DNA from 4 places in the Micromonospora sp. CNZ296 genome. Region 1 is predicted to be linked to each of the others. Evidence: riboswitches for the same ligand, from Rfam matches in the RefSeq annotation. Region 1 holds a riboswitch; each other region holds the start of a gene.
The links. Region 1 has a riboswitch for cyclic di-AMP ahead of FB455_RS21380 (coiled-coil domain-containing protein). Riboswitches for the same ligand answer to the same signal wherever they lie in the genome.

Region 1 (4,112 bases):
CAGGCGCTGGGCCGGCGCAAGCGGCACCGCTACGAGCTGACCACCAACTACCGCAACTCGGCGGAGATCTTCGCGGTGGCGGCGGCGGAGATCCGCCGGCTCTACCCGGACCTGCCGCTGCCCGACGCGGTGCGGTCCACCGGCGTGCCGCCGGTCGAGCGCACGGTGCCCGCCGCCGACCTGCCGGCGGCCACCGTCGAGGCGGCCGAGGCGCTGCTCGCGCAGGTGGAGGGCACCGTCGGCGTGATCACGCCGGTGCCGCGCCGGGACGAGGTGGCCGGCTGGCTGGGCGGGCTCGGCGCGGGCCGCCTCCAGGTGGTGACCAGCCTCCAGGCCAAGGGCATGGAGTACGACGGCGTGGTGCTGGTGGCGCCGAGCGAGATCCGGGCCGACCCCGGCTCGGGTGTCCGCACGCTCTACGTGGCGCTGTCCCGGGCCACCCAGCGTCTCACCACGCTCGACCCCTCCTGACGGACACCCGACCGTGACCCGGCTGTCACCCATCGTTCAGTTGCATACATAGCGATGTGAACATACATTGGGCCTGGCCGGTACGGGGCAGGAAGGGTGTTGGCGTGGGCGCAGGTCATGACCACAGCGGCGCGGTGACCAACGCGGCGCACCGCCACCGGGGCCGCCTCTGGGCCGCCTTCGCGCTGCTCGCCGCCCTGATGGTGGTCGAGGCGGTGGCCGCCTTCACGACCGGCTCGCTGGCGCTGCTCTCCGACGCCGGGCACATGTTCACCGACGTCCTCGGCATCGGCATGGCCCTCGCGGCGATCACCGCGACCCGCCGCGCCGGCACCGACCCGCAGCGCACGTTCGGGCTCTACCGGCTGGAGGTGCTCGCCGCCCTCGCCAACGCCGTGCTGCTCGGCGCCGTCGCCATCTACGTCCTGGTCGAGGCGGTACGCCGGTTCGGCGAGCCGCCGGAGGTGCTGGCCGGCCCGATGCTCGTGGTGGCGGTGCTCGGCCTGCTCGCCAACATCGTCGCGTTCGCGCTGCTGCGCGCCGGGTCGAAGGAGAGCATCAACCTGCGCGGGGCGTACCTGGAGGTGCTCGGCGACCTGCTCGGCTCGCTCGGCGTGATCGCCGCCGCGTTGATCATCACGGTCACCGACTGGTGGTGGGCGGACCCGCTGGTCGCCGTCGGCATCGGCGTGTTCATCCTGCCGCGCACCTGGCGGCTCGGCCGGGCCGCGCTGCGCATCCTGGTGCAGGCCGCGCCGGAGCACCTGCAGGTCACCGCCGTGCACGACCGGCTGGCCGCCGTACCGGGCGTGGCCGAGGTGCACGACCTGCACGTCTGGACGCTCACCTCGGGCATGGAGGTGGCCTCGGCGCACCTGACCACCGATCCGGGCGTGGACCCGGGCGTGGTGCTGGCCGCCGCGCGGGCCGCCCTGCACGAGGACTTCTCCATCGATCACGCCACGTTGCAGGTCGAACCCGGAGCGTCGGCCGGAGTGTGCGGACAGACCGAGTGGTGATTAGGACACACTTAAATCACTGTGGCTAATGTAGTCTTATGCCGGTTTTGCCCCGCCTAGTGGCACTGCTCCACGGAGCCGCGCCCGGGCAGCGCCGGTAGTCTCGGTCGCGGCCGCACCCGCGGGCGCCACCCGGCCCCGGTGGGGCGGCCGTCGCCTAATCGTCCGCAGGGACGAGCCGGGGAACCACGTACGTGGGGTGCATCCGCGTCAGCGGTAGGGATCTTCCGTCCCGAACCCGTCAGCTAACCCGGTCGGCGTTGACGGAAGGACGTGTGAATGCCCCCAGTGGCACCTGTACGACGGACGGCCGCCCGGTTGGCGGCCCTGCTCGTCGCGACGCTGACCCTCGGCGTCGCGACCGTTCCGGTCTCCCCCGCCTCGGCGGCGCCGGTGACCGGCCTGCTCGCCGCAGCGCCCGGCGACGACGAGGGTGGCACGCCCGAACTGCGTGCCCAGCTCGACGCGGCCAGCAAGGGCTGGCTGGAGGCGAAAGCCGCGCTGAACCGGTCGGTGAGCCGCCAGAAGCAGCTGAACGAACAACTCAAGACGGTCGGCGCCGAGCTGGCCGTACGCGACGCCAAGGTCGGCGAGATCGCCGCCGTGGCGTACCGCAACGGCCGTCTGGGGACCGCCGGGGCGCTGCTCGGCAGCAGCAGCCCGGAGGGCTTCATGGACCGGGCCGCCGCGCTGGAGCAGGTCGCCGCGCACGAGGACCGTACGCTGCGCGACCTGATCACCACCCGGGACGAGGCCACCCGCACCCGCGCCCAGCTCGACGGAGAGATCCGCGAGCAGCGCAAGCAGGTGACGGTGATGGCCAAGCGCAAGGAGCAGGCCGAGCGCGCCCTGGAGGTGGCGAACGACCGGGCCTCGCGCAGCAGCAGCGGCGGTGGCAGCGTCCAGGGCACCTCCAGCAAGAACGCGAAGCCGGCACCGCGCAACTCGGACGGCTCCTGGCCGTCGGAGTCGTGCAGCGTCAACGACCCGACCCCGGCGAACGGCTGCATCACCCCGCGCACGCTGCACGCGCTGCAACAGGCCAAGGCGGCGGGCTTCACCCGGTACGTCTCGTGCCACCGGCCCAGCGGCTCTGGTGAGCACCCGAAGGGGCGGGCCTGCGACTTCGCCGCGCAGAAGAACGGCTTCGGCGGCGTGGCCACCGGCGGTGACCGGACGTACGGCAACAACCTGGCCGCGTACTTCGTGCGCAACGCCGACCCGCTCGCCGTGCTCTACGTGATCTGGTTCAAGCAGATCTGGCTGCCCAGCAGCGGGTGGAAGTCGTACAGCGGCGGCAACGGCGACCCGTCCAGCGACCACACCAACCACGTGCACCTGTCGGTGTACTGAGCGCGCCCCGAGAGGGCCGGCCGGATCAGGCCGGCCGGCCCTCCAGGGTCGCTCCGAGACGAGCCGCCAGGCCCAGGTGAGCCGCCCGGGCCTGGCGGAACGCGTACCCGAACAGTGGCGCCGGAGCGGTGAGCGTGATCTCCACGTCGATGCGTACCGTGCCGTCCGGCTCGTCGCGCAGCCGGGTGTGGTTGCGGACCGTCGTCGCGGGCTGCTGACGCGCCACTGTGACGACCTCGTCCTCGCCGGCGATCAGCACGTCCGCCTGGTACGTGACCGGGAAGTGCAGCGGGCCGAGTTGCAGCCGGTCGGTGATCGCGTAGCTGGCCAGCGCGCCCGGCCGGGCCGGCAGCTTCCGGACCCGGACGATCAGCGGATGCAGCTCGCCCTGGCGACTCAGGTCACCCAGTAGCGCCACCGCTTCGGCCCGGGTGCACCGGGCCTGCACGGTGTAGCTGAAGCTGTCGCTGCTCTGCAAGCGGGCCCCCTCGCCGTCGTGCGTCGCGACGATCGTCCCGTACCGACGCCGGACTGGCAACGGGTAGAAAGTCCCCTGGCTGCAGGGGGTGTGAACGGCGCGCTCAGGCGCCGGGCAGCACCTCGGGGGTGTCGTCGGCGAACCACGGCTCGGGCGCGCCGAACAGGCCGAGCAGGCCGGTCACCCAGAGCTGCCGGTGCACGAACCGGCTCGGCTCGGTGACCACGAGCTTGACGCCGCTGACCTCGCAGGTCTGGAAGCCGGCGACCATGGCGCTGATGCCGACCGAGTCGATGAACGTGACGAGCCGCATGTTCAGCTCGATTCGCGAGGGACGGCCCTTGGCGAGCACTTCGGCGATCGCTTCCCGCACCTCGTACGCGGTGTCGACGTCGATCTCCCCACGGGGCGCGATCTGGACGACACCACCCGGCCGCACCGACTTCACGATCGACAGGCTCACGCGAGCACCTCCACTCGCCCATGACGGGCGCCTCATCAGTACGCGGGCCGCGACCGAGAGTATTCCTCCAACGGCCCGGTCGCCACCCCCCGGGATGAGCAATTCGCGAACTGGGCACACCTGGGCGTACCCAATCCGGACCTCCGGGTTCCAGTTTCCCCTGTATGGCGGGTCGCGGCCAACCGTGCGACCGGGCGGGCCCGCCGATCCGCCGACCAGGGTAGCGGGCGCACGCACGTCCCGTGGGCACCGGTCCCGGCGCGTTCGGGTGGTTCGTCCCGTTCGCTGCTCACGGCCGGGAACCACGGCGTGGTTTGCCACGCGCCCC
Region 2 (4,112 bases), on a different contig from region 1:
GACCAGGAGTCACGCTGCGCAAGGAGGTCCGTCATGGCGTCGACGGTACCCCCTGACTTAAGAAAGCAGAAGTCAGCTACCTCACAGCTGGCCGGGGAAGAACCCGTGCCGGGCCAGCGGCTCGACGATCTGGTGCTCCTCGTACGACAGGTGCGACAGCAGCGTGTCGGTGAGCAGGTCCACCGCCTCCTGGAGCTGCGTGAAGTCGCCGGGCCGCCGGACCAGCTCCACGAGCGCCCGGTCGACGCTCTCCACCACCCCGTGGATCACCACGTGCTCCTCCTCGAGGCGGTCCAGCACCGCGGCCAGCCCGGCCTCTGAGCGGCGCAGGTGCGGGAAGACCGAGGCGTCCTCCAGCCCGTGGTGCTGGGTGACCATCGTGCAGTAGGCCGCGCAGTACGCCCCGAGCGTCCAGTTGTTCTGCCGCATGGTCATCTCGTTGAGCGCGGCCCGCGCCCGGCCCGGCGAGACCGAGCCCTGCTTGACCTGTTCCAGCAGGTCGCGCACCTGGGCCAGCTCCTGGCGCAGATGGTCGTGCACGTCCACCAGGTGCTGCCCGGCGGCCTGTCCCCGGGCCGGGTAGACGTGTCCGGCCGGCGGCGGCGGGGCGCTCGGGCGGGTGGACTCGTCCCACGGGCGGCGCGCGCTCAGGCGTACCCCCGGGTCGGGGGTGGGGGTGACGCCGAGCGTGCTCGGGCCGCCGGCGGTGGTCGGCTCGTCGGCGGCCTCCCGGGCGCCGCCGGCGGGCGTGGCGCGCTCGGCGGCGACCAGTTCCCGGACCGCGGGGGCCACCTCCTGGCCGAAGATCTGGATCGCGCGCGGCTCGTCGCTGCTGAGGATGAACGTGGTGATGCCGTGCTCCAGGGTGAGCCCGGCCAGTTCCTCCACCCACTGCTCCGGCGGCCCGGTCAGGAAACCGGCCGACGAGCGGGCGAACGTGCCGGTCACGTTGAGCATGCGGCGGATCGCGGCCGGGTCGCGCCCGGCGGCCCGGGCGCCCTCGTCCACGAGCGCGTTCAGGGCGGGCAGCTCGTCGGGGCCCTTGGGCAGGTACGACAGGGACGGCAGCCAGCCGTCCGCGGCGCGGCCCACCAGGCGCAGCATGCGCGGCTTGTAGGCGCCGACCCAGATGCCGACCGGATGCGCGGGCGCCGGGCCGCGCTTGGCGCCGACCACCCGGTAGTGCTCGCCGTCGACACGGATCATGCCGCGGCTGCCGGTGTCCCAGACCTCGCGGATCACCCGGATCGCCTCGTCGAGGGCGTCGACGGCGGCGCCGGGGGACAGGCGCCGCCCGCCCGCCGCCTCGATCGCGTCCCAGAACGCGCCCGCGCCGAGTCCCAGCTCGACCCGGCCGCCGGTGAGCAGATCCAGGCTGGCGACGCTGCGGGCCAGTACCACCGGCTGGCGCAACGGCAGGTTGAGGACGTTTCCGGCCAGGCGGATGCGTTCGGTCGCCGCGGCCACGTAGGACATCAGCGTCCAGGTGTCCAGGAAGCCCGGCTGGTAGGGATGGTCCTGGAACGTGACCAGGTCCAGCCCGACCTGCTCGCACAGCCGGGCCAGCGCCACGACCTGGTCGGGCTGCCCGGCGGCGGGGGTGATGAAGCCGCCGAAGGTCAGCTCGTGTCCGTGATCGGTCATCCGTCAAGCCCTCCCGTGATCTTGCCTGGCCCTGCCACCGTAGCGCCGCCGCCGGTAGCCCGGCCGGGTGAAGAGCGTCACAAGAAGTGGACGATTGTCACAAATCGCTCCTAGCGTCGGTTTCGTTCGCAGACGCGGACACCGCGGGCCGGAAACGCCAAATCCCGCCGCCGTCCCCGGTAACCGGACCTCGCGCGGGAGCGGGGGAACCACACGTTCCACGGTGCATCGTCACCTCGGGGTGAAGCCGCCACCGGCGGCCGGGCTCCTCGGCCCGAACCCGACAGCTCACCTCGTCGGCGTGGAGGAATCCACATGGCAACTGAATACTCTGCCCGAAGCCGCCGTACCGCCCTCGGAGCGGTCCTGGCCGGCGCCGCCGTCGGCGCCGCGACCCTGTTCGGCCCGGCCGCTCCGGCCAGCGCGGGCGTCAACTGGGACGCGGTCGCGCGCTGCGAGTCGGGCGGCAACTGGAAGATCAACACCGGTAACGGCTACTACGGCGGGCTCCAGTTCTCCCGCGCCACCTGGAACGGCTACGGCGGCAAGAAGTACGCCGCGCGCGCAGACCTGGCCAGCCGGTCCGAGCAGATCGCCGTCGCGGAGAAGGTGCGGCGCGGCCAGGGCATCGGCGCGTGGCCGGTCTGCGGCAAGAAGGGCGGCTCGGCGAGCGCGGCGACCCGGTCCGAGCGGGCCACCACAAAGGCGGCCCCGAAGCGGGCCGCCACGCGCAAGGCCGCGCCGGAGCGGGCGGCCACCCGCAGGGCCGCGCCCGAGCGCGCCACGACGACGGTGGCGCCGCAGCCGTCGTCCGGCGCCGGGACGTACCTGGTCCGGCGTGGGGACACGCTGTCGGAGATCGCCGTGACGCAGCGCGTCGACGGCGGCTGGCGCGCCCTGCACGAGCGCAACCGCGCAGTGGTCGGCGACGACCCCGGCCTGATCTTCCCCGGTCAGCGGCTGCGGCTGCGCTGACAGCGGTCCGAGAACGCCCGGCCGGGTCGCCCCGGCCGGGCGTTCGCCCCGTCCGCGACACGCCGCGTCGACGGTGTCCGGCCTGCTCCCGGCGTCCGGGAGACGGTCCGCGACGGCGGTGACCGCGATTCGTCGGAGCCGGTTGCTAGTGTCACGATGCTCGGCTAAGACGTGAAGAAAGCGCGGATATGACCAACGACCCGTTCTCGGCGGCCGCGAGCATCGACGAGCTGCTGACCCGCACGCAGCAGGCGCTCACCGCGATGCGCTCCCGGGCCTCGGCGCACGCCGACGGCGAGCCCGGCGACCTGCTGCGCGCCGAGGGCACGGCCGCCGGCGGCCGGGTCCGCGCGGTCGCCGTCCAGGGTGGCCGGCTGGATTCCGTGACGATCGACCCGGAGCTGGCCGGCGAGCCCCTCGACGTCCTCTGCGGACACTTCGTCACCGCCGCCAACGCCGCGCTGTCCGAGCTGGACGCCCGGGTCAGCGCGTCGGCGCGGGCCGACGCCGACGCGCTCGCCGCCCGGCTCGGCAGCATGGGCGACCAGGCCGAGCTGTTCGGCCGCGCGATGCACGAGGCGGCCGCGCGGATCCACCGCGACCGCGGCACCGCGTCCCAGGGCGCGCGCCGGGCCTGACACGGCGAAATGGCCGGCCCGACACGGCGGGACGCCGGGCCTGACACGGCGGGACGCCGGGCCTGACACGGCGGGACGCCGGGCCTGACACGGCGAGGCGGCCGGCCGCCGGGAGGACGACGACCGGCCGCGCACGCCACGGTCAGCTCAGGGTGACCGCGGTGTCGTCGACGACGAAGGACGTCTGCAACGAGCTGTCCTCCACGCCGCTGAACGAGATGGTCGCCGTGGTGCCTGCGAGCGACGAGATGTCGAAGGACCGCTGCACGTAGCCGGTGGCCTTGTTCAGGTTGGAGTAGGTGGCCAGCGTGGTGCTGCCCGCCTTGACGGTGAGCTTGTCGTACGCGGTGCTGGTGGTCGACTCCGCGCTGTCGATGTGCAGCCAGAAGCTCAACGTCGCCCGGCAGCCGGCCGGGATCGTCACCGACTGGCTGAGCGTGTCGGTGTGCGACGAGCCGTACCCGTCCAGCCACGCCTTGTACGAGCCGCCGTGCGCGGCCTGGCCGCTGGCGGTGGTGATGACGCCGGACGAGGCGCTCCAGCTCACGTTGCCGGACTCGAAGCCCGGGTTGGCGAGCTTGTTGCCGGAGCAGCCGCCCGACGGCGGGGTGGTCGTGGTGCTCGGGGTGGGCGTCGGGGTGCCGCCGGCGCAGGTCGGGTCACCGGACTGGGCCGGCACGCTCACCGCGTCCCAGGCCGCCTTGACCGTGTTGAACTCCGCGCAGCTGCCCGGGTAGAGGTTCTTCGCCGCCTGCAGCGTCCAGGTGCGGTACTTCAGGTACGACGAGGACGAGGTCTTCAGCAGCATGCCGTTGTACATGATCTTCATGGCCTTCTGGATGCCCAGGCCGGTCA
Region 3 (4,112 bases), on a different contig from region 1:
CACGTTTGGCAGACTCGGCAGGAACGAAGGCCCGCGACGGCTACTCAGCCGGCCACGTATCAGGACGCGTGGACCGCCACGGGCTCACAACCGCAAACCGGTTCTACACCCGCGACACGCACAACAGTGACAGCAGCCGGACCGTCACAGGCCGGCTCACCGGCCGGTGACGCAGCCCCCGGCCAACAGGTAGCCGGCGGACCCAGCGCTGGAATGCCGCCAGTACGACAGCGCCGCCGATCACCAGCAACAGCAGGCAGGCCGTCACGGCCACGCTCCCGCCATCTGCCGGCGCATGATGCCCGTCAGTCGCCTCCGGATCGGCGGAGGCGAGGGCATCAGCGAGGCTGTTCAGGGCCGCAGACGCGTCGTAGGAAGCGAGGGAGGTCGTGGAACTGGCAGCCGCCGAAGGTGTCGCAGTGTCCAGACCCCTAGCGCACTGCAGCGCGTGCAGGACCAGAACCGCAGCGACGACGACCGCCACCGCGACAGCGCGGTAGCCGCGCATCGCACCAGCCGGACCGTCCCACGTCACCAGCGCAGACTACGACACTCCACGGCCGCAGCCGTCGTGCGGGTGCGGGTTCCCGTCCTGCCCCGGATGCTTATCTCAAGGTCGGCGAACCACTGCGTCACCACGTCGCGTTCGAAAGTCCCGTGGGCCACTCGTCGGCGCGGCCTGCATCGGGCGGTCGTAGCTGGACCGCCTTGTTCGGGCGGCTACCACCGGCTCCGGCCCGACAGCCCTTCATCCAGCGCAGCGGACTTTTTGTCCGACTCGACCATGAAGATCCTTCGTAGAAATGTTGGCGTGTCGGACCACCAGAGTGACGATCCCGCGGATCCCATGACCCGATGGCTCAACAGCCAGCCGCACGCCGGCGCGCAGCCGCGCGTCCGGCGGCAGGGTGGTCTGCGGTTTGCGTTCTACGGCCGGATGTCGACCATCGAGCATCAAGACCGGGTGACGTCCCGGCACTGGCAGCGGGACTGCGCCAGCGAACTCGTCGCCGGTCACGGGCTGATCGTCGCCGAGTACTTCGATGCCGGCTGCTCGCGCCGCCGCGGCTGGCGGCAGCGTCCGCAGGCCGCCGCGCTGCTGGCCGCGCTCCCCGATCCGCACCGTGGGTTCGACGCGATCGTGGTCGGCGAATACGAACAAGCATTCTCCGCCAACCAGCTGCAGCACCTGGCACCCCTGCTCGAACAGCACGGTGTGCAGTTGTGGCCAGCCACGACGGGACTGCCCGCCGCTACCTGTTCACCGGCCTGCTGCGCTGCGCACCATGCGGCCGAAGACTGGAATCCCACTGGATCAACCAGCGTCCGGGCTACCGATGCCGCCAAGGCCACACCAGCACCCAACAGCCCACCAACGGCCGACGCAAGATGCTCTACCTCAGGGAAGACCACATCATCGCGCGACTGATGGGACATCCCGGCCTCGCCAGCGACGCCCAGAACCCGCATGACCTGGCCGCGCTCCTGCACAGAAACAAGATCAGCATCATCTGCGATCAGGAACGATGTACACCGACCACAGGAGCCTCAGGCAAGTGAGCCCGTTCAACCCATGATCAATATGTGGAGATGTTGTGTCCGAGGGATTCGGACACAAAGTCACGGCACCCATGCTCAGCATGGGTGCTCATGCCGTAATCCTATAGCAGCGAGCGGCACTATGGAGTTTCCCGTGTCGGCGTCATGCCGTTATCGGTGACGCACCAAAGTCCACAGAGGGGCTGGTTCGGATTTCGCGCCGGCGGCCCCGGCCTGGCCAACCCACCCGGCATGCTGGACCTGTACGTGTTCGCCCCTGCCCGCCGCGTCGGGCGGCACCTAACCTGACCGCACAAGATGATCGGCTGAGCCATACCAGAGGGCGCACGACGTGCCGTCCTGCCTGCTACTGGGCGCGAACCGAAAGGCGACGGGCACCGGCTCGAACGAGCCGGTGCCCGAGGGCCGGAGATGGGATCAGGCGGAGTAGCCGCGGGTGGCCATCCAGTTCGCCAGGTCGATGGTGGTCATCCAGTAGGCGGCCATGTTCGGGTCGGCGGAGTCGGCGATCCGCACCGTCCGGCCGTCGTCCTTATATCCGACCACGGCGATGTAGTGGCCGCCGGGGAAGGAGTGCCAGCCGCCGTCTGTATCGGTCGCGGAGCCGACGGTGTTGGCGACCACGGCACGGCCGTCGGTGATGGCGGTGACCACGTCGGCCTGGAGCTGGTCGATCTGCGCCGGCGTCGCGGCCTGGCCCGGGATCATGTGCGTCCGGTACGGGTTGCCCTTGACCATCTGGTTGAGCCCGCGAGTGGTGTCCTCCGCCGAGTTGGTGCCGTTCTCGCCAGCGTTCAGCGGGGCGACCATCGCGTCCTGGGTGGTCTCGACGCCGCTCGCGCTGAGCGCGTTGCGCACAGCGGCCGGGCCGCAGTTCCAGTAGGCAGTCTGCGCCTCGTAGGTGTGGTCGAGGACCTTGGTCGACGGAGGCTTCGGCCTCGCCTTCTTGGTCACGTCCGGGTCGGTCGTGGCCCTGTCCTTCGCTGACGGCGACGGCTCGGCGGCGACGCGAGCCTCGCCGCGGGTGGCGACATCACCGAGCCGCGGAGCCAGCCCGGCGGCGGTGTTCCCCTGGCGGACGGGCGCGTTGTGATCGGTGGCGGCCAGCGCCGTGCCGACGCCGCTGGCGAGCACGAGCGCCGCGGCGGAGCCGGCGATGATCTTGTACGGGCGCTCGGTCACAAGACGCCGCAGCTGACGCTTCATGTGGTGCTTCATGTGTTCCTCCACGGGCTGGAGCGGCACAGGCCGGCCCGACGCGCGGAGGAACTCACGCACGTTGTGACTGGGCGGGGTGCCGCGGGGATGGGGAGCGCCCGGTGGGCCGGGCTGGGGGGCAGTTGCCGGGACTCACAGTCAGGCGAGTGTCGGCACCGCGATGCCGTGGAGGCGTGGGGAGTATCGGGAGGTGTTTCGCACGAGGCTGGCACTCCTTCCGTGGCCGCCTACCGGGTTAGCTGACGGATTCGGGCGGGAAGTACGCCCTACCGCGGGCCGTGGCTCGCGGATTCACCCCGGTGTTGCCTGGGTCCCCGGTTCATGAGATCACGATTAGGCGGGTCGGAGCGGCGTCGCCACTTGCGATCGGAAACCGCACCGGACGCGCCGACATTACCGGTGGGTACGTCGTATGCCAAGGGCTCCCACCTGCATAAGCCTCGAACATCGCTACTCTGATCGGAACCTCCAGTTACTCATGCCACTCAATGGGACGAGCAGTTATAGCGGAACCCTCGGGACGTAACCGGACATCGGAATGCTGTTGGCGCTCAATTGCTTGGCCGATCGCCGCATACTCACCCGAATGGCCGTTTCCTGGGCGGCCGTACGTAGCCCCACACCAATTTCAGTCACAATTCAGCAAACCCGGGCCGGCAGCAGCGGCGGTAGTGGTGGTACGGGCCGAGGCCGCGCGCAGACACAAGTCAGTGCGAGCTCCCCGTTACCGCACAGGCGTTCATGGAGATGAAGTTGGCGGCGCTCGTGACACCCGGCAGTCAGCCCGCGCAGACCGCGGGTAGCTCGACGTTCGAATGTCGACGTGGCTTCGACGAAAATCAACCCAATCCCGGCGGGCGGCGTAAGGCCGGATCGCCGCCCTGCCGACGGTTGGGCGCGCGCCGCGCGAAGCAAGTGGGAACCGCGTACGAGAGCATGATCGTCGCGCTGATCGCGGTGGCCCGCTTCAAAATCCGTCACCGCGGGGCCACAGAGCGACCCGACCACGGCTGACCGGGACCGCGGCAATGCCTCGCACCACTCCCGGCGCAGTCCGTCGCCGTTGCGAGTCGGCGATGCCACCATGCTGGCGCTCTCCCCCAACCTGACTTTCTGGATCGTCGAAGCTGACCCGCCCCTACTAAGGGCGGGTAGTAGTTGACCTAGGATGGCGACCGCACCACGTGGGAGCGATGTGTGGGCACCGGCCCGCGCCTCCTTGGCGGAAGGATCAACAGTGCCTTTCCAGCGGCGTCGCCGGGCGGCCTGACCTTGCTTGCTGCATCGCCGGGTCTCGCATGTCCTCAGTCGCCAGCACGTCGCGCCGCGCGCTG
Region 4 (4,112 bases), on a different contig from region 1:
TCATCTCCGACTGGCTCTACTCCGGCAAGCCGTACGCGGTCACCGACACCGGCGCCGACGGCGAGCACTTCGTCGAGCGGTTCCCGCTCGCGGCGTCCGGCTACGTGCTGCGGCGTGACATGTCCAACGTGGACGAGGTGCTCACCGACCTGCTGGACGCCGACCCGAAGGCGGCGCAGCGCTGGACGGCGCGGACCCGCTACCTGGGCGACTTCCCCGCCGACGCCTACGCCGAGGCGTTCCTGTCCGCCGCCCGCCGCGAGCTGGAACCCGACTGGGCGGTCCCGGCGCCGCGCGCGGCCGGCTAGAAACGCGGGCGGCCCGTCGCGGGCCGGCTCGCCCGCTCAGAGGTACGGGTCGAGCAGGGCGAGCACCGCCTCCGGGTCCTCGACGTGCGCGTTGTGGCCCAGCCCGGGCAGCGTGGCCACCGGCACGCCCAGTTCCTTGAGCTGCGCGTCGGTCACCATCGGGTCCAGCTCGCCCCGGGCCAGCAGCACCGGCACGTCGGTGGCGGCCAGCAGCACCGGCAGCCGGGGCTCCCCGACCGCGAACGCCGCCGGGTCCATGGCGAGCCGCCAGCGGCCGTCCTCCCGCCGCAGCCCCGCCTCCACCACCGGATGGTCCGGGGCGAACAGCCCGGCGAGCCCGGACACGCGCAGGTAGCGGCGGGCCGCCTCGTCACGGGTGGCGAACCAGGTGACCGGCCGGGCGGCCAGTTCCGCCGACTTCGCCAGCTCGGCCGGGGACCAGACCGCCTTGATGCCGAGCCCGACCACCGCGTCGACCGGAAGCCCTCGCTGCCGGGCCGCGAGCGCCAGCGCCACCACCCCGCCGAGCGAGTGCCCGAGCAGCACCAGCCGGTCCTCGGGGCCGAGCCGGACCGGGCCGAGCCCGTCGACCACGCGCTGGGCCAGGGCCTCGAACGAGTAGCCGTCGAGCGGCGGCGACCAGCCGTGACCCGCCAGGTCGGGGGCGAGCCAGCGGCCGGGCCAGCGGCGTTCCAGCAGCGGCGCCCAGGGCAGCCACACCTCGCCTGTGGCACCCATGCCGTGCAGGAGAATCAGGTGCCGCTTCCCCGTCGCATCGCCCATTGGCGCAGTCTGCCACCGCCCGCCCCGGACACGCGAGACCGAACCCGCCGACCCGCCCCACCCTGACGCCCCCACGCCCCACGCCGCTCGCCCTCGCCCCCGCCCCGTCCTCGCCCCCGCCCCGTCCTCGCCCCCGCGCGCCGCCCTCGCCCCGGCTCCGGCCGCCCACACTCCGCCCTCGCCGTCGATCTTGGAGTTGTGGCACCTTCCATAGCGGGTGAGCCGGACAAACTGGGCGCCACAAGTCCAAGATCGGCGCGCCAAGGCCGCATGAGGGCCGCGCCAGGGCCGGGCGGGGCGAGGGCGAGGGGCGAGCGCGGACCAGCCGCCGGGCCACCTGCGGGGCCACCAGCGCCACGAAGTCGACGGCGCCGACCTGGGCGGTGACGGACGGGGGCGAGGGAGGGCGGGACGGGGAAGGCCGGCACCCCGGGTGGGGTGCCGGCCTTCGGGCGTGCGGGACGGTCAGGCGGAGTAGCCGCGGCTGGCGATCCAGTGCGCCAGGTCGATCGTGGTGATCCAGTACGAGGGCAGCGACGGGTCGGCCGAGTCGGCGATCCGTACGGTCCGGCCGTCGTCCTTGTAGCCGACCACCGCGACGTAGTGGCCACCAGGGAACGAGTGCCAGCCGCCGTTGGTGTCGGTGGCCGTACCGGCGACGTTCGCGACGACCCCGCGGCCGTTGCTGATCGCCTCGACCACGTCGGCCTGGAGGCGGTCCATCTGCGCCGGGGTGGCCGAGCCGGGAATCATGCGGGTCCGGTACGGGTTGCCCTTGACCTGCTGGTTGAGCACCCGAGTGGTGTCCTCGGCCGAGTTGGTGCCCATCTCGGTGGTGCCGAGGGGGCCGGCGAGCGCGTCCTGGCTGCGCTCGACGCCGGCGGCGCTGAGCGCGTTGCGCACGGCGGCCGGGCCGCAGTAGAAGTAGTTGATCTGGGCCTGGTAGTCGTAGTCGAGCGACTTGCTCGACGGCGGCTTCGGCTTGGCCTTGGGCGTGGTGTCCGGGTCGGCCGTGACCTTGGCCGACGGGGAGGCGCTCGGCGACGCGCTGGGCGAGGCGGAGGCGCTGGGCGACGCCTGCGGTACGGCGATGCGGGCCTCGCTGCGGCTGGCGGGCTGCTCGCCGAGGCGGGCGGCGCCGAGGTCGGCGACCGCGGCGGTGTTCTCCTGGACCGGGGCGTCGTCACCCGCGGTGGCGACGGTGCCGGCGCCGGCGGCCAGCACGAGCGCGGCGGCCGATCCGGCGATGATCTGGTACGGGCGTTCAGTGACGATCCGTCGCAGCTGACGCTTCAGGTGGTGCTTCACGAAATCCTCCACGGGGCGTGAGCGGCACACGCCGGCCCGGCACGCGGAGGAACTCACACGTGCTGGCGGGGCCGGATGGCCGGGGGATCGGGAACGCCCGTGATGCCGGGCGCCCAGAGGGCGGTTGCCGGTCGCGCGTCAGGCGCGCGCGGGCACCGCTTCGCCGTGGAGGCGGGGGGACGATCGAGGGGTGGGCACGCGGGGTACTCCTTCCGTGGCCGCCGACCGGGTTAGCTGACGGATTCGGGCGGGAAGTACGCCCTACCGCGGGCCGTGGGCTCGCGGATTCACCCCGATGGTGCTCATGGGTCCCCGGTTCGTGGAACACGATTAGGCGGGTCGGTGCGGCGTCGCCGTCGGCGATCGATTACCGCATCGGACGCGCCGACACTACCGGTGGGTATGCCCCCTGCCAAGCGCTCCCACCTGCGTAAACGTGATCCGTGGTAACGGATTTCGGAACACCCGGTTACTGACTTCACTCAATGGGACAAGCAGTTTCGACGGCGCCCGGTGGCGGAAAGCGGACAGACGGCGACCACCCGGCCGACAATCGCGATACTCGATGACCCGTTCTGCGCCCGGCGCCCGTTTCGGTGAACCGGGTGACCGGGCTCACCACGTTCCGGGTAACGATTCGGTCGAGACGGCCGTCTCAGCCGACCCGGGCCGGGCGCCAGCGGGCGTTACGGACCGACGCGGGCACCGGCTGGGCGCTCGGCGTCGCGCTCCGGTACGCCGGGGCGGGCCGCAGCGCCACTGTGGCCGCGTACGCCTCGGCGGCGAGTGTCCGGGCGGCCTCGGCGGCCAGTTCCGCGTCCCGCCAGGCTGCCCGCTCCCGCGCGGCGGCGCTCTCCCATCCGGACCGGCGCCCGTCCCTGACGGTGCGGGCCAGCACGATCTCCTGCTCGGCCGGGTGCCGGCGCGGATCCCACCCGTTGCGGCGCGCCAGCACGTCGGCGAGCTGACGGGCGGTCAGGTCGCCCCGCCAGTGCGCCGTCATGGCGGCGTGGCGCAGCCAGCGCTCCCGGGCCGCGTACTCCGCAGGGGTTTGTGGCGTGCGCGGCGCGGCCAGCGCGGCGGCGCCGGCGAGGCGGCGGGCGGCGGCATCCGCCTCGTCGTACGCGGCCCAGGCCCGGTCCGCCTCGTCCTGCGCGGCCAGCCACTGCTCCCGGCGGCGACGGGCCGTCTGGGCGGCCCCGGCGGCGGCCACCGCCACCTCCTCGGCGTACCGGGTCAGGTCGTCGCGGCGGGCGGCGTCGGCGTCGGGCGGCTCGGGGGCGGTCTCCGGCGCGGGGTCGCGTTCGGGCCGGGCGACGAGCGCGGCGAGCAGGCCCAAGGCGAGCAGCAGGAGGAAGGACCAGATGGCGGCGGCCTCGGGCACGGAGGTGAGGAAGTGGTACAGAGCGGTCTGCGACATGGTCGGCACCTCACGGGAAGGACCTGGCGGGAGGACCCGCACGACCTCGCCGGGGCGGGCCGGTGAAGAGCCGCCGGGGCGGGTGCGGGGATGACGTGCGGTGGGTGCGGAGAACGGGCGCGGCCCGTGAGCGGGTCAGCGGGCGGGCGGTGCCCGCGGGCCGGCCGGTGCGACGGCCCGTCCGGCCGGGACCGGCTCCACGACGGCCGGGGCGGCCGCCCGGGGCGCGGGCGCCGGAACCCCGGCGGGAGCGGCCTGCCGCTCGGCCTCCGGCCGCGTCGCGGTCGAGGCGC

Region 2: another riboswitch for cyclic di-AMP. It lies ahead of FB455_RS29190 (transglycosylase family protein); the one in region 1 lies ahead of FB455_RS21380 (coiled-coil domain-containing protein).
Region 3: another riboswitch for cyclic di-AMP. It lies ahead of FB455_RS02840 (C39 family peptidase); the one in region 1 lies ahead of FB455_RS21380 (coiled-coil domain-containing protein).
Region 4: another riboswitch for cyclic di-AMP. It lies ahead of FB455_RS06390 (C39 family peptidase); the one in region 1 lies ahead of FB455_RS21380 (coiled-coil domain-containing protein).

Annotation. Positions count from the first base shown of each region.
Region 1 covers NZ_VISW01000013.1:31,032-35,143, forward strand. The annotation lists gene FB455_RS21370 (AAA family ATPase) at 1-471, shown strand, start outside; gene FB455_RS21375 (cation diffusion facilitator family transporter) at 576-1,490, shown strand; cyclic di-AMP (ydaO/yuaA leader) riboswitch at 1,635-1,765, shown strand; gene FB455_RS21380 (coiled-coil domain-containing protein) at 1,770-2,843, shown strand; gene FB455_RS21385 (SRPBCC family protein) at 2,869-3,321, opposite strand; gene FB455_RS21390 (STAS domain-containing protein) at 3,425-3,784, opposite strand.
Region 2 covers NZ_VISW01000023.1:84,129-88,240, reverse strand. The annotation lists gene FB455_RS29200 (winged helix-turn-helix transcriptional regulator) at 1-35, opposite strand, end outside; gene FB455_RS29195 (LLM class flavin-dependent oxidoreductase) at 82-1,644, opposite strand; cyclic di-AMP (ydaO/yuaA leader) riboswitch at 1,803-1,961, shown strand; gene FB455_RS29190 (transglycosylase family protein) at 1,960-2,619, shown strand; gene FB455_RS29185 (YbaB/EbfC family nucleoid-associated protein) at 2,808-3,257, shown strand; gene FB455_RS29180 (M4 family metallopeptidase) at 3,400-4,112, opposite strand, start outside.
Region 3 covers NZ_VISW01000001.1:627,304-631,415, reverse strand. The annotation lists gene FB455_RS02855 (hypothetical protein) at 104-535, opposite strand; gene FB455_RS34645 (hypothetical protein) at 749-1,213, opposite strand; gene FB455_RS34640 (recombinase zinc ribbon domain-containing protein) at 1,225-1,560, shown strand; gene FB455_RS02840 (C39 family peptidase) at 1,978-2,778, opposite strand; cyclic di-AMP (ydaO/yuaA leader) riboswitch at 2,988-3,128, opposite strand; gene FB455_RS02835 (hypothetical protein) at 3,520-3,792, shown strand.
Region 4 covers NZ_VISW01000003.1:184,412-188,523, reverse strand. The annotation lists gene FB455_RS06405 (CDP-glycerol glycerophosphotransferase family protein) at 1-308, shown strand, start outside; gene FB455_RS06400 (alpha/beta fold hydrolase) at 345-1,091, opposite strand; gene FB455_RS06390 (C39 family peptidase) at 1,557-2,411, opposite strand; cyclic di-AMP (ydaO/yuaA leader) riboswitch at 2,604-2,746, opposite strand; gene FB455_RS06385 (hypothetical protein) at 3,055-3,819, opposite strand; gene FB455_RS06380 (hypothetical protein) at 3,955-4,112, opposite strand, start outside.